DNA from 4 places in the Methylophilus sp. 'Pure River' genome. Region 4 is predicted to be linked to each of the others. Evidence: predicted binding sites of a transcription regulator. Region 4 holds the regulator's gene; each other region holds the start of a gene.
What was found. Region 4 encodes sigma-54, which starts transcription at its own class of promoters, with help from an activator protein. Its sites were predicted from a motif close to TGGCACNNTTCCTGCT; they were not measured.
Positions count from the first base shown of each region.

Region 1: ACIDE9_RS09470 (glycogen/starch/alpha-glucan phosphorylase) is a predicted target of sigma-54. The motif match lies at 1,853-1,868, and genes of this name have one in related genera.
Region 2: glnL (nitrogen regulation protein NR(II)) is a predicted target of sigma-54. The motif match lies at 1,442-1,457, and genes of this name have one in related genera.
Region 3: ppc (phosphoenolpyruvate carboxylase) is a predicted target of sigma-54. The motif match lies at 1,362-1,377, and genes of this name have one in related genera.

Region 1 covers NZ_JBKOUE010000007.1:10,797-13,931, reverse strand. Annotated here, with positions in the region: gene htpG (molecular chaperone HtpG) at 1-358, shown strand, start outside; gene ACIDE9_RS09475 (OmpP1/FadL family transporter) at 507-1,760, shown strand; gene ACIDE9_RS09470 (glycogen/starch/alpha-glucan phosphorylase) at 1,918-3,135, shown strand, end outside.
Region 2 covers NZ_JBKOUE010000002.1:303,216-306,350, reverse strand. Annotated here, with positions in the region: gene glnA (type I glutamate--ammonia ligase) at 1-773, shown strand, start outside; gene ACIDE9_RS03700 (DUF4124 domain-containing protein) at 899-1,390, shown strand; gene glnL (nitrogen regulation protein NR(II)) at 1,500-2,600, shown strand; gene ntrC (nitrogen regulation protein NR(I)) at 2,620-3,135, shown strand, end outside.
Region 3 covers NZ_JBKOUE010000001.1:134,519-137,653, forward strand. Annotated here, with positions in the region: gene ACIDE9_RS00695 (VOC family protein) at 24-443, shown strand; gene ACIDE9_RS00700 (hypothetical protein) at 629-892, shown strand; gene ACIDE9_RS00705 (hypothetical protein) at 902-1,123, opposite strand; gene ppc (phosphoenolpyruvate carboxylase) at 1,419-3,135, shown strand, end outside.
Region 4 covers NZ_JBKOUE010000009.1:81,784-84,918, forward strand. Annotated here, with positions in the region: gene lptB (LPS export ABC transporter ATP-binding protein) at 12-758, shown strand; gene ACIDE9_RS11720 (RNA polymerase factor sigma-54) at 765-2,312, shown strand; gene tyrS (tyrosine--tRNA ligase) at 2,356-3,135, opposite strand, start outside.

The DNA of each region.
Region 1 (3,135 bases), on a different contig from region 4:
AGAGCAGGCTAAGGATTTAGTTGAGCGCATTAAAACCGCGCTGGGCGAGAGTGTCAAAGAAGTCAAAGTGACGCATCGCCTGACCGACTCACCAGCGTGTCTGGTGGCTGGCGAGCATGATTTGTCCGGTAATTTGGCGCGTATCCTGAAGGCTGCAGGCCAGAAAGCGCCAGACAGCAAACCTATCCTCGAGATTAACCCTGGTCACAGGCTGGTTGAAAAACTCAAGGCCGAAGCTGACGACACCAAATTTGCCGACTACGCGCATGTGTTGTTTGACCAGGCCTTGTTAGCTGAGGGCGGACAACTGGAAGATCCGGCCAGTTTTGTCAAACGCATGAACAGCCTGATTCTGTAGTTTTGTTATGAGCTTTGATAAAGCCCGCCTTGGCGGGCTTTATTTTTTATATCTAAAAGTTATAAATATATTTATATTTATTATTTATTGATATTAAATGGCTTTGCTAGAGTACATGGCGAGAACCGTATAAACAGAGGTGAATGTCATGATACGCAGTGTGGCCGCAGTGATTCCATTATTGGTTTCGTTTTCATTTGGTAGTGCTTGGGCAACCGATGGTTATTTTGCGCATGGCTATGGCGTGCGTGCCCAAGGCGTTGCTGGTGTAGGCATTGCCTTGCCGCAAGATGCATTGGCGGCTGCGGCTAACCCGGCGGGTCTGGGGAAAGTTGGTGACCGCATTGATGCGGGGGTGACATGGTTCCGGCCGGTGCGGGAGTCTGAGTTAGAAGGTAGTCCTTCACCAAGTGCAAATGGCACCTACAAAGGCAACGATACGCAGAATTTCTTGATCCCTGAGTTTGGCTACAACAAACAATATTCTGAAGATGTGACGCTGGGTGTGAGTGTGTATGGCAACGGTGGTATGAATACCGATTACAAAAACGGTATTCCACTGTTCCAAAGCCAGGGCCGTGCCGGGGTGGACTTGATTCAGGTATTTGTGGCACCAACGGCTACTTGGAAAGTGTCTGAAAAGCATATTATCGGTGCTTCATTAAACCTGGCTTACCAGCGCTTTGAGGCCAAAGGCTTACAAGGTTTTGATAATGCAAGCTTTAGCGCCGCGCCAGGGCGGGTGACCAATAACGGGCATGACAACTCTTATGGCGCAGGCGTGCATATTGGCTGGCTGGGTGAAATCACCGATACCGTGACCTTGGGCGCAACTTACCAGAGTCGTACTTATATGAGTAAGTTTGATAAATACAAAGGCCTGTTTGCCGAGCAGGGTGACTTTGATATTCCATCTACCTATGGCGTGGGGATCGCAGTGAAAGCGACCCCGGCATTGACGCTGGCGGCAGACTTTCAGCGCATTAACTATAGTGAAGTGGATGCAGTGGGTAATGCTTCACTGACGAATTTGTTTAATGGCCTGGGTAATGACAATGGTGCCGGTTTTAACTGGCAAGACGCCAAGGTGTATAAGATTGGTGCTTTGTATCAATACAGTCCGACCTTGACCTTGCGTGCTGGGTTTAACCATGTCGACCAGCCTATCCGTCGTGGCGATACCTTGTTGAATATCCTGGCGCCAGGAGTGGTGAAAGATCACGTATCACTTGGCGCGACTTGGGTATTAAGCCCACAGTCTGAACTGTCATTCTCTTATACCCATGCATTTGAAAACAAAGTGGATGGAAGTGGTTCGATTCCTGCTGCCTTTGGTGGCGGTGAGGCCAATTTGAAGATGTATCAGGATGCACTGGGCATTGCCTATACCTGGAAACTGTAAAACTTTTTTATTGACGCCGCTTTCGGGCGTTATAATCAAAGGCCACAACATGAATTTTGTGGCCTTTTTTATGTCTGACACATTCTTGTTGTAGGCTTGCTTTTTGCTTTTGACTCACTTAAAGCAAATTTGTGATCAACACCCCAGGGGAAGATGTATGACTGCCAATGTGAAAAAAACACGTAAAAACGCTCAACAACCTGACAGTGCCCAAGCGGCTGACGAATTCGTACTCGAACAATTACCTATCCCACAAGCATTACGTAACCATCTCACTTTTTCATTAGGCAAGTCCAACTCATGGGCGACGACACGCGACTGGTACCAGACTGCGGCCTTTACCGTGCGTGACCACTTGATGAGCCGCTGGGTGAATACGCGCGATGCTTACCGTGATGCTAATACCAAGCGTGTGTATTACCTTTCCCTGGAGTTTTTGATTGGCCGCATGCTGTCTAACGCCGCACTTAATTTGGGCATTGCACCGGAACTAAGCGAGGGCTTGCAGGAGATTGGCCAGAAGCTCGAAGGCGTGGCCGAGCTGGAGCCGGATGCTGCTTTAGGTAACGGTGGCCTGGGCAGACTGGCCGCGTGCTTTGTCGACTCAATGGCGACTATGGATATTCCGGCGACCGGCTATGGTATTCGTTACGACTATGGCATGTTCAGACAAACGATTGAGAACGGCCAGCAGAAAGAAAACCCGGACAACTGGTTGCGCTACCAGAACATTTGGGAAGTGCAGCGCCCTGAGCATACCTGTGAGGTGAAGTTTTATGGCCGCGTGTTGCATGTGCATACCGAACACGGCATTGAGCATCACTGGGTAGACCACGAAACCGTGGTGGCCATGCCGTATGATGTGCCGGTGCCTGGCTATGGCACGCAAACCGTGAACAACCTGCGGTTATGGTCGGCCAAGGCGACGAACGAGTTTGACCTGGCACACTTTAATGAAGGTAATTACGAGAAGTCGGTTGAAGGCCGCCATAGCGCCGAGACCATTTCACAAGTGCTGTATCCCAACGATACTTCTGAGTCTGGCAAGGCATTGCGCCTGAAGCAACAATACTTCTTTGTCTCTGCCTCAACGCAGGATATTCTGCACCGCTTCACCAACTACAACGCTGACTGGAATACCTTGCCGGAAAAAGTGGCGATCCAGTTAAACGATACACATCCGGCGATTGCGGTTGCGGAAATGATGCATCAACTGGTAGATCACTATCACTTGCCATGGGACAAAGCCTGGAAGTTGATCACCAAAATGTTTGCTTATACTAACCACACGCTGATGCCCGAGGCACTAGAAACCTGGTCGGTCGATTTATTCGCGCAGTTATTGCCACGTCACCTGGAAATCATTTACGAAATC
Region 2 (3,135 bases), on a different contig from region 4:
AAGTGGCGACTGCTGGTCAATGTGAAATCGGTACTAAATTTGCAACATTGGTACAACGTGCTGACTGGACACAAATCCTGAAATACGTGGTCACAAACACCGCACATGCTTACGGCAAAACTGCGACCTTCATGCCTAAACCAATGTTTGGCGATAACGGTTCTGGTATGCACGTACACCAATCCGTATGGAAAGATGGCAAAAACCTGTTTGCAGGTAACGGTTACGCTGGTTTGAGCGATTTCGCCCTGTACTACATCGGCGGCATCATCAAACACGCTCGCGCATTGAACGCGATCACCAACCCAGGCACTAACTCTTACAAGCGTTTGGTACCGCATTACGAAGCACCAGTAAAACTGGCTTACTCTGCTAAAAACCGTTCTGCTGCGATCCGTATTCCATTCGTGCATTCAGACAAAGCACGCCGTGTTGAAGCGCGTTTCCCAGACCCGATTGCCAACCCATACCTGGCTTTCTCAGCTTTGCTGATGGCAGGCCTGGACGGCGTTCAGAACAAGATTCACCCAGGTGAACCAGCAACTAAAGACTTGTACCATCTGCCTCCAGAAGAAGATGCATTGATCCCAACCGTGTGTTCCTCACTGGAGCAAGCGCTTGAGTATCTGGACAAAGACCGTGAATTCCTGACACGCGGCGGCGTTTTCTCAGATGACTGGATTGATTCCTACATCGCATTGAAAATGGAAGAAGTGACTAAATTGCGTCAAACACCTCACCCAGTTGAGTTTGGTTTGTACTACTCCTGCTAATCGCAAGAGACGCACCAAAACAGGGCAGCCCAGGCTGCCCTGTTTTTTTATGTGCGTGCCTCATCGTCAACTTTTTCGGTTGCAGAGCCGTTGATAACCTCAACAATCTACTCTAAACTATTGCCATGAAAAGACTTTTTTACATTTTTGCTTTTGCGCTGATATGCAATCACGCTACCGCGGATATTTATAAATATACCGACAGTAATGGGGTAACGACCTACACAAACATCAAGCCAGAAGGCAACAGCAAAGCAGAGTTGGTCATCAGCGGCCCCAAAACCACCGAACCACCACCAGCACCACGCGAAAAAAAACCAACGGCAAAAACACCGACGCCAGCCAACTTCCCCAAGGTAGATAACCAGACACAGAATCAGCGTGACCAAAAACGCCGCGAAGTGCTCATGAATGAATTAGAGCAAGAAAAACAAGCACTTGAGCATGCTAAACAGCTCTACGAAGAGGCGCAAAATACGCCGGAAGTATATAGAGGCGCGAATGGAAAAACCTTTAGAAACGTCGCCAAATACGATGAAAAACTGCGCGTCATTGAAGCCGAAATTCAGGCACATGAGCGCAATATTGAACTGCTAAACAAAGAACTCAATCTTTAAGCGCACCATTTTGGCAACTCTTTAAGCCATTTTTAACAAGTGGGTTAGAATTGGCTTGGCTTTTGCTTTAAAACAGGGCGTGATTCACTCTTTTTAACAAGCTTAGGATATGGTTCAAAAATCTCCCCACGGGTTTAGCGGTTTAGAGCACATTGCTACGGCAGTGATTCTGCTCAATAACCAGTTGGAAGTCACCTATGCAAACTCGAGTGCAGAGATACTGTTCGCGTTTAGCGCCAACCAAATTCAAGGCCTGCACATTCACGATGTATTCGTGAATTGCGAGATTCTGCAAATGGCTGTGACCAATGCCATCCAAACACAAGGGCCGTTCCGCGAGCACGAGTTCACGTTAACCACGCAACGCGGGCATACCACAGCGGTGACTTGCACCGTCACGCCTATTTCAACCACGTTTAACCAGACCCCAGAAGACATGCTGATCCTGGAGTTTGTGCAGATGGACCAGCAATTGCGCATTGCGCGTGAAGAACGCATGCTGATTCAGCAACAGGCCAATTCGGAGCTATTACGTAATCTGGCACACGAAATCCGCAACCCCTTAGGTGGCTTGCGTGGAGCAGCACAATTGCTGGAGTTTGAGCTACCGCAGCCCAGCCTGAAGGAATACACGCAAGTCATCATTAAAGAGGCCGACCGGCTGCACAGCCTAATGGACAGGTTGCTCGCCCCGCACCGCGTGCCTAAATATGAGCCAACCAACATCCATGAGGTATTGGAGCGTGTACGCAGCCTGCTGCTGGCGGAGTCGCCCAATCACATCCGCGTGATCCGCGATTACGACACCAGCCTGCCGGAGTTGATTGGTGACCGTGAGAAGCTGATTCAGGCCGTGCTCAACATTGCCCGTAACGCGGCACAAGCCATGCAACAAAGCCAGACAGAAAATGCGAGCATCACCTTCCGCACGCGCGCAGAACGCCAGATTACGCTGGCCAGAAAACGCTACCGCGTCGGTATCCATCTTGAGATTATTGATAATGGCCCGGGCATCCCGGCCGGCATTAAAGAGCGTATTTTCTACCCGCTGGTCTCTGGCCGCGAAGGCGGCACCGGCTTGGGGCTGGCGCTGGCGCAGACATTCATTACACAACACCACGGCATGATAGATTGCGATTCGCAGCCGGGTAAAACCATTTTCCATATATTGCTACCCATTGAGAGTACGCAATTAAAATCATCAGCATAATAATTGACGAGAAATAGCTATGAAGCCAATCTGGATCCTAGACGACGACAAATCCATCCGCTGGGTGTTTGAAAAAGCACTGGCACGCACTGACTTTGACTTTAAAACCTTCTCGTCCCCTGCAGAAGCACTGAATGCCTTAAACCGCGAACAACCACAAGTGATTGTCAGCGATATTCGCATGCCTAACGGCTCCGGGCTGGACTTTCTGTCAGAGGTAAAACAACGCTTCCCGGACATCCCTGTCATTATCATGACGGCGTACTCCGATCTGGAAAGCGCAGTGGCGGCATTCCAGGGCGGCGCGTTTGAATATCTGGCCAAGCCTTTTGATGTCGACCAGGCGATTGAAATTATCAAGCGCGCGGTTGAAGAAAGCATGCGGCAATCGGTTGAGGCCGTCGAAGACACAGGCCCATCACCAGAAATTATCGGCCAGGCACCAGCCATGCAAGAGGTTTTCCGCGCCATTGGCCGCTTGAGCCGTTCGCACTCCACCGTACTCATCAATGGTGAGTCTGGCAGTGGTAAAGAA
Region 3 (3,135 bases), on a different contig from region 4:
TTAATATTCAAGGATCAAGAGAAATGAAGTATTTACATACAATGGTTAGGGTTAGCGACGTAGAGAAATCACTCAAGTTTTACCGAGATGCTCTAGGACTGGAGGTCGTTCGAGAGATGAAAAACGAACAGGGTCGGTTCACCCTGATTTACTTAGCGGCACCTAATGATCCTGCTGCAGAAATTGAGCTGACGTACAACTGGGATCCTGAGGAATACACAGGTGGCAGAAACTTTGGCCATGTTGCGTATGAAGTTGAGGACATTTATAAAACTTGCCAGAAGCTTGCTGATAATGGGGTCACGATCCTTCGACCACCACGTGACGGATACATGGCATTCATTCGTTCGCCAGATAATATTTCAGTTGAGTTGCTGCAAGCTGGTAAACCACTTGAGCCTCAAGAGCCTTGGGCTTCGATGAAGAACACTGGGTCTTGGTAGGCATATCTGGAAATGGACAAGTGTACTGACATTTGTCCATTAGTTTTGATAATTGATGGACAAGTTGGTTTTCTATAACTATTTGTTTTTTAAGGGGAGTCGGATGTCCATTTTACAGTTACTTGTAAGTACATGGGGTTATAAAATCGAATTCATCCAGAAGGGGACCATTGAGTACCCCGTGAATGTCTAACAGGGAGCACTTACTTGAGGCTGTGGCGCTGGCGCAAGCTGGCGACTGGGACGCGGCCCACAATATCGCGCAGGATTACAGTGACAGCACGGCGAACTGGATACATGCCGTGCTGCATAAAATTGAAGGCGATAGCTGGAATAGCAAGTACTGGTATGCCAAAAGCGGTGGTCACCAGTATGAAGATTACGGCCCGGATGTCGCCACCGAACTGGCGGCCATTCAACAATGGCTGGACACTGCCACCGCGCAATAGCTTGATTGCTTACTTATGATCCTCGTCGGCAGGGCGACGGCTGGAAACAAAAATCCCCCACAGTGACTGCACAAACAGGCCGATCACGGTGCCGGTGATAAATAGCAGCAGGCAGGCGAGCAAACACACCAACAGCAAGAAGGCATCTTGTTGCCACAGGCCCAGCGCAGACAATGACTGCCAGACAGTCAATATTTGCTGTATCCAATGATCAAGATTGATAAGCGCCATGTGTTTATTATGCCTGAGCCAGCGCAGGCATGTAATCAGTCAGCCCATGCATGGATGTCTACAGCCAACATTTTGCATCATTTTACGGGTTCCCTCTTTTAGCCAACGTTAAGCTTTAAAGCCAGGCTTGCCATCACAAGAGCCAAATCAGTGCATCTTATCGCCTGATGACGGTGCATCTCTGCTATTTCGATTCTTTAACGCCATGATTCTTAAGTGAAAAAAACCGCCTTGAAGATGGCCTGCTTGTTGCTAGTCTATCATGGAGCTCGCACTGAGCTAGAGGAGAGGCACCATGAACAAAAAACTTGCGGCCAGTGCCACGATGTCAGTCGCCATGGCTTCGGCGGAAACACGGCTGTCCGAAAATATTACATTACTGGGTGTCTTGCTCGACAAGGCCATTCTGGAGGTGGAGGGGGAGGAGATCTCCCGGAAGATTGCTGCTATTCGGCAGGCTGCACTGCGTTTTCACCAGACACATGATCAGCAAGCTTCGCTAGACCTTGAGCAGTTATTGGCAGGCCTGAGTTTGGAGCACACCGTGCGTGTCGTGCGGGCACTGGCTTATTTCAAGCATTTGGTGAATCTGGCTGAGGATTTATACGGCCAGCAATTGGGGCATTGTCAGCAAAATACGCCTGCGCCCGGCATGCTTTCATATACTTTGTTGCAAATCAAAGAAGCCGGGATTCCGGCGGACACCATTAAACACCTGTTAGAGGATGCCCTGATTTCCCCTGTGCTGACCGCACACCCCACGGAAGTACAGCGCAAAAGTGTGCTGGATATTGAGCGCCTGATTGCCGAGTTGCTGGCTGCGCGTGCGGCTATGGTGTCTGAGCGGCAGTTGGCGCGCAATACGCTGCTGTTGCAAGGCGCTGTGTCTGCGTTATGGCAAACCCGCATGATGCGCTATTCAAAACTCAGTGTGCTCAACGAAATTGAAAATGCATTAACCTACTATGAGAGTACGTTTTTACATGTGATCCCAGAGATTTTGCAGGACATTGAGTGCGATCTGGCCGATGTGTTGCCTGATGCGGCATTGCCTGGCTTCTTGCGCATGGGCAGCTGGATAGGCGGTGATCGCGATGGTAATCCGTTTGTGAATGGCGGGACCTTGCGCGAGAGTGTGCGCTTGCAGGCCATCACCTTGTTCAAGTTTTATTTGCAGGAGCTGTCGGCCTTAAAGCGCGAGCTGGCCGTTTCAACCCGGGTGGTTGGCGTGGACGATGCGGTGCTACAGCTAAGCAAAACGTCGCGCGACCAATCACAACACCGGCTGGACGAACCTTATCGCCTGGCGCTTAACGGTATTCACGATCGCTTACTGGCTACGGCCAATACGCTACTGCCACAAGGTGGCTGGGTGTTGGCCGAAGACATGGCCGCCGACCCTTACGAAACGCCAGAGGCCTTGCTGGCGCCTTTGCAAACCATCGCCGACTCTTTGCGTGCGCATCAGGGCGAGGCTTTGATTTACCCGCGCCTGGGCAAGCTGATCAAGGCCATTGCCACGTTTGGCTTTCACCTGGCAACGGTGGATATCCGGCAATCCTCAGATGTGCACGAAGCGGTGATTACCGAGTTATTACAAAAAGCCGGGCATGACTTTGATTATGCCGGGTTTAATGAGGATGAAAAAATCGGTATTTTGCTGGAGGAGCTCAAGCAGCCGCGCTTGCTGTTTTCACCGTTCCAGCAATATTCCGAGCTGGTGCATAAAGAAATTGGTGTGCTGGTGGCGGTGCGCGAGATGCGCGAACGTTTTGGCGAGCATGCGGTGCGGCAATATATTATTTCGCATACCGAGACCTTGTCTGACCTGCTGGAAGTGGCTTTGCTACAACGCGAGGCAGGTTTGCTGCGTGGCGTGTGGGGCTCGGCCAACATCCAGGTCGATTTGAATATTGTGCCGCTGTTTGAAACCATCGCCGACTTACGCGATGCCCCGATGATTATGGGTAAGTGGCTGAGCCTGCTTGGTATCCGCCACGTGATTCGTTATC
Region 4 (3,135 bases):
AGAACGGCCTTATGCAGACAACAGCTTCACCAGATCATAACCATTTACGTGTCAGCCACCTGAAAAAGGCTTACCAGGGCCGCACCGTGGTCAAAAACACCACGCTAGAGCTACACAGCGGCGAAGTGATTGGTCTGCTCGGCCCCAATGGCGCGGGTAAAACCACCAGTTTTTATATGATTGTTGGCCTGGTCGCACTGGACGATGGCAGCATTACACTCAATGGCGCAGATGTGAGCCATTCCCCCATGCACGAGCGCGCGCGCATGGGACTGGCTTACCTGCCACAAGAAGCGTCCATTTTTCGCAAAATGACAGTGACCGATAATATTTTATCGATTCTGGAAACCCGCCCTTATACAGAAGAAGAACGCGAAGCGCGGCTGGAGTCCTTACTGGATCAACTACATATCCAGCATATCCGCCATAGCCAGGCCGTGAGCCTGTCGGGCGGTGAGCGCCGCCGAGTAGAGATTGCGCGCTGCCTGGCCACCGATCCGAAGTTCATCCTGCTGGATGAGCCGTTTGCCGGGATTGACCCAATTGCGGTGATTGAGATCCAGAAAATTATCCGCTACTTGAGCAGCCAGAATATCGGCATTTTGATTACAGACCACAACGTGCGTGAAACCCTGGACATTTGTGACCGGGCATATATCGTCAATGAAGGCGCAGTGTTTGCCGCTGGCACGCCAGACGAGATCATTCAGAACGAAGGCGTACGTGAAGTCTATCTGGGCAAGAATTTTAGGCTGTAACCAGTTATGAAGCAAAACCTGCAATTACGCATCTCACAAAACCTGGCGCTCACACCGCAGTTGCAGCAGTCTATCCGGCTGTTGCAGTTGTCGACGCTGGAGTTAAGCCAGGAGCTGGAAACCATCCTGCAGGAAAACCCGCTGCTGGAAATGGCCGATGGTGAAGAGGGCGAATTTGAAGATAACGCCCCCACCGCAACCGGGGCAGCAGAATCTGAGCTACCCGATGCAAGTTCGTTTGATGTCGCGACGCAAACAGAAATTACCGCGCCAGCAGAGACCTTGCGCGAAGAGTTGCACGAGGAGCTCGGTGGCAACGAAGGCGAGCAGGCCAATCTGAGTGAAGAGTTTTCACCGCCCGAGTTTGAGGACGACTATGAAGAGTTTGGCAGCACCAGCAACTGGGATGAAGCAGGCCGCAACAACCTCGATGATGAAGATAGCGACTTCTCCCGCCAGGATGCTAGCAACATCAGCCTGCGCGAACACCTGATCAACCAGATGCAACTGGCACACCTGTCTAAGCGGGACATGGATCTGGTGAAGTTCTTGCTCGACAGCATTAACGATGATGGTTATTTAGAGCAGGATTTACAGGAGATTGTCGACCTGTTGCCGCCAGAATTGGAAATCGAGTTACTGGAGCTGGAAACGGCACTGAAATTGATCCAGAACTTGGATCCGATTGGTGTCGGTGCACGCGACCTGCGTGAATGCATCCTGCTACAGCTGCAGGTACTGCCGCCTGAAACGCCTTATCTGCGCATTGCAATGGCGATTGCCAAAGACCACCTGGCATTGCTGGCCAACAAAGACTTTGTCAAACTGCGCAAGGTACTCACTTGCGACGAAGCTGCGCTCAAAGGTGCGCAGCAACTGATTCGCCAGCAAAACCCGAAACCCGGTAACGAGTTTGCCAGCTTTAGCCATGACCACTTTATTCAGCACGATGTGGTGGTCAAAAAAATCAAAGGCATCTGGATGGCCTCGCTCAATGACGGCGTGATTCCCAAGCTGCGCATCAACCAGCTCTATGCGGATATTCTCAAGCGCAACCGTGAAAGCTCTGGCCAATACCTGCAAAGCCAGATGCAGGAAGCGAAATGGATGATTAAGAATATCCAGCAGCGCTTTTCGACCATCCTGCGCGTCTCACAGGCGATTGTAGACAGGCAACGCAACTTCTTTGAGCATGGCGAAATTGCCATGCGCCCTTTGGTATTGCGCGAAATCGCCGAAGAGCTGGACTTGCACGAAAGTACGGTTTCACGGGTCACCACGCATAAGTACATGCTTACACCGCGCGGTGTGTTTGAGTTGAAATACTTCTTCGGTAGCTCGGTAGCGACCGATGCAGGCGGCTCTTGCTCAGCCACTGCGATTCGCGCCCTGATCAAGCAAATGGTGGCCGAAGAGAATCCGAAAAAACCACTGTCGGATAACCAGATTACGGACACTCTGGCGCAGCAAGGCATTGTCGTTGCACGCCGCACCATCGCCAAATACCGCGAATCACTGAATATTCCACCAGCCAATTTACGCAAATCGCTATAAAACAAAAAGGCCGCAATTGCGGCCTTTTTGTTTAACAGGCTTTTTATTTAATGGTGATTTTGGCAAACTTGCGTTTACCCACTTGTGCCACCACAGTCACGCCTTTAGCCAGCGGCAAGTTCTTGTCGTCGACCTTCACACTATCCAGTTTCACCCCACCTTGCTGCACGGCACGCATGGCTTCACTGGTGCTTTCCACCAAGCCCGCCTGCTTCAGTAACTGGCTGATGCCTATGCTGTCGCCATCAATCACCACTTCCACCTCAGGCACATCATCAGGAATACCGCCTTTGGCACGTGTCTGGAAGTCCTGCAGGGCTTTTTCAGCCGCGGCCTGGCCGTGAAAGCGGGCGACGATTTCTTGTGCAAATCCAACCTTGATATTGCGCGGATTGTCACCAGCAGCTACTTGCGCCTTCCACTCGGCAATCGTTTCCAGGGTAGCAAACGACAGCAGGTCAATGTAACGCCACATCAGGTCATCAGAAATAGACATTATCTTGGCAAAAATCGTCTCTGGCGCTTCGCTGATACCAATGTAATTACCCAAAGACTTGGACATCTTGTTGACGCCGTCCAGGCCTTCCAGCAGCGGCATCATCAGCACACACTGCTGTGACTGGCCAGCCTGCTTTTGCAACTCACGGCCCATGAGCAGGTTAAATTTCTGGTCTGTGCCACCCAGTTCCAAATCTGCCTGCAACGCGACAGAGTCATAGCCTTGCAACAATGGATACAAGAACTCATGAATCGCAATCGGCTGGTTGCCTTTGAAGCGTTTGGAGAAATCATCACGCTCCAGCATACGGGCCACCGTGTGGCT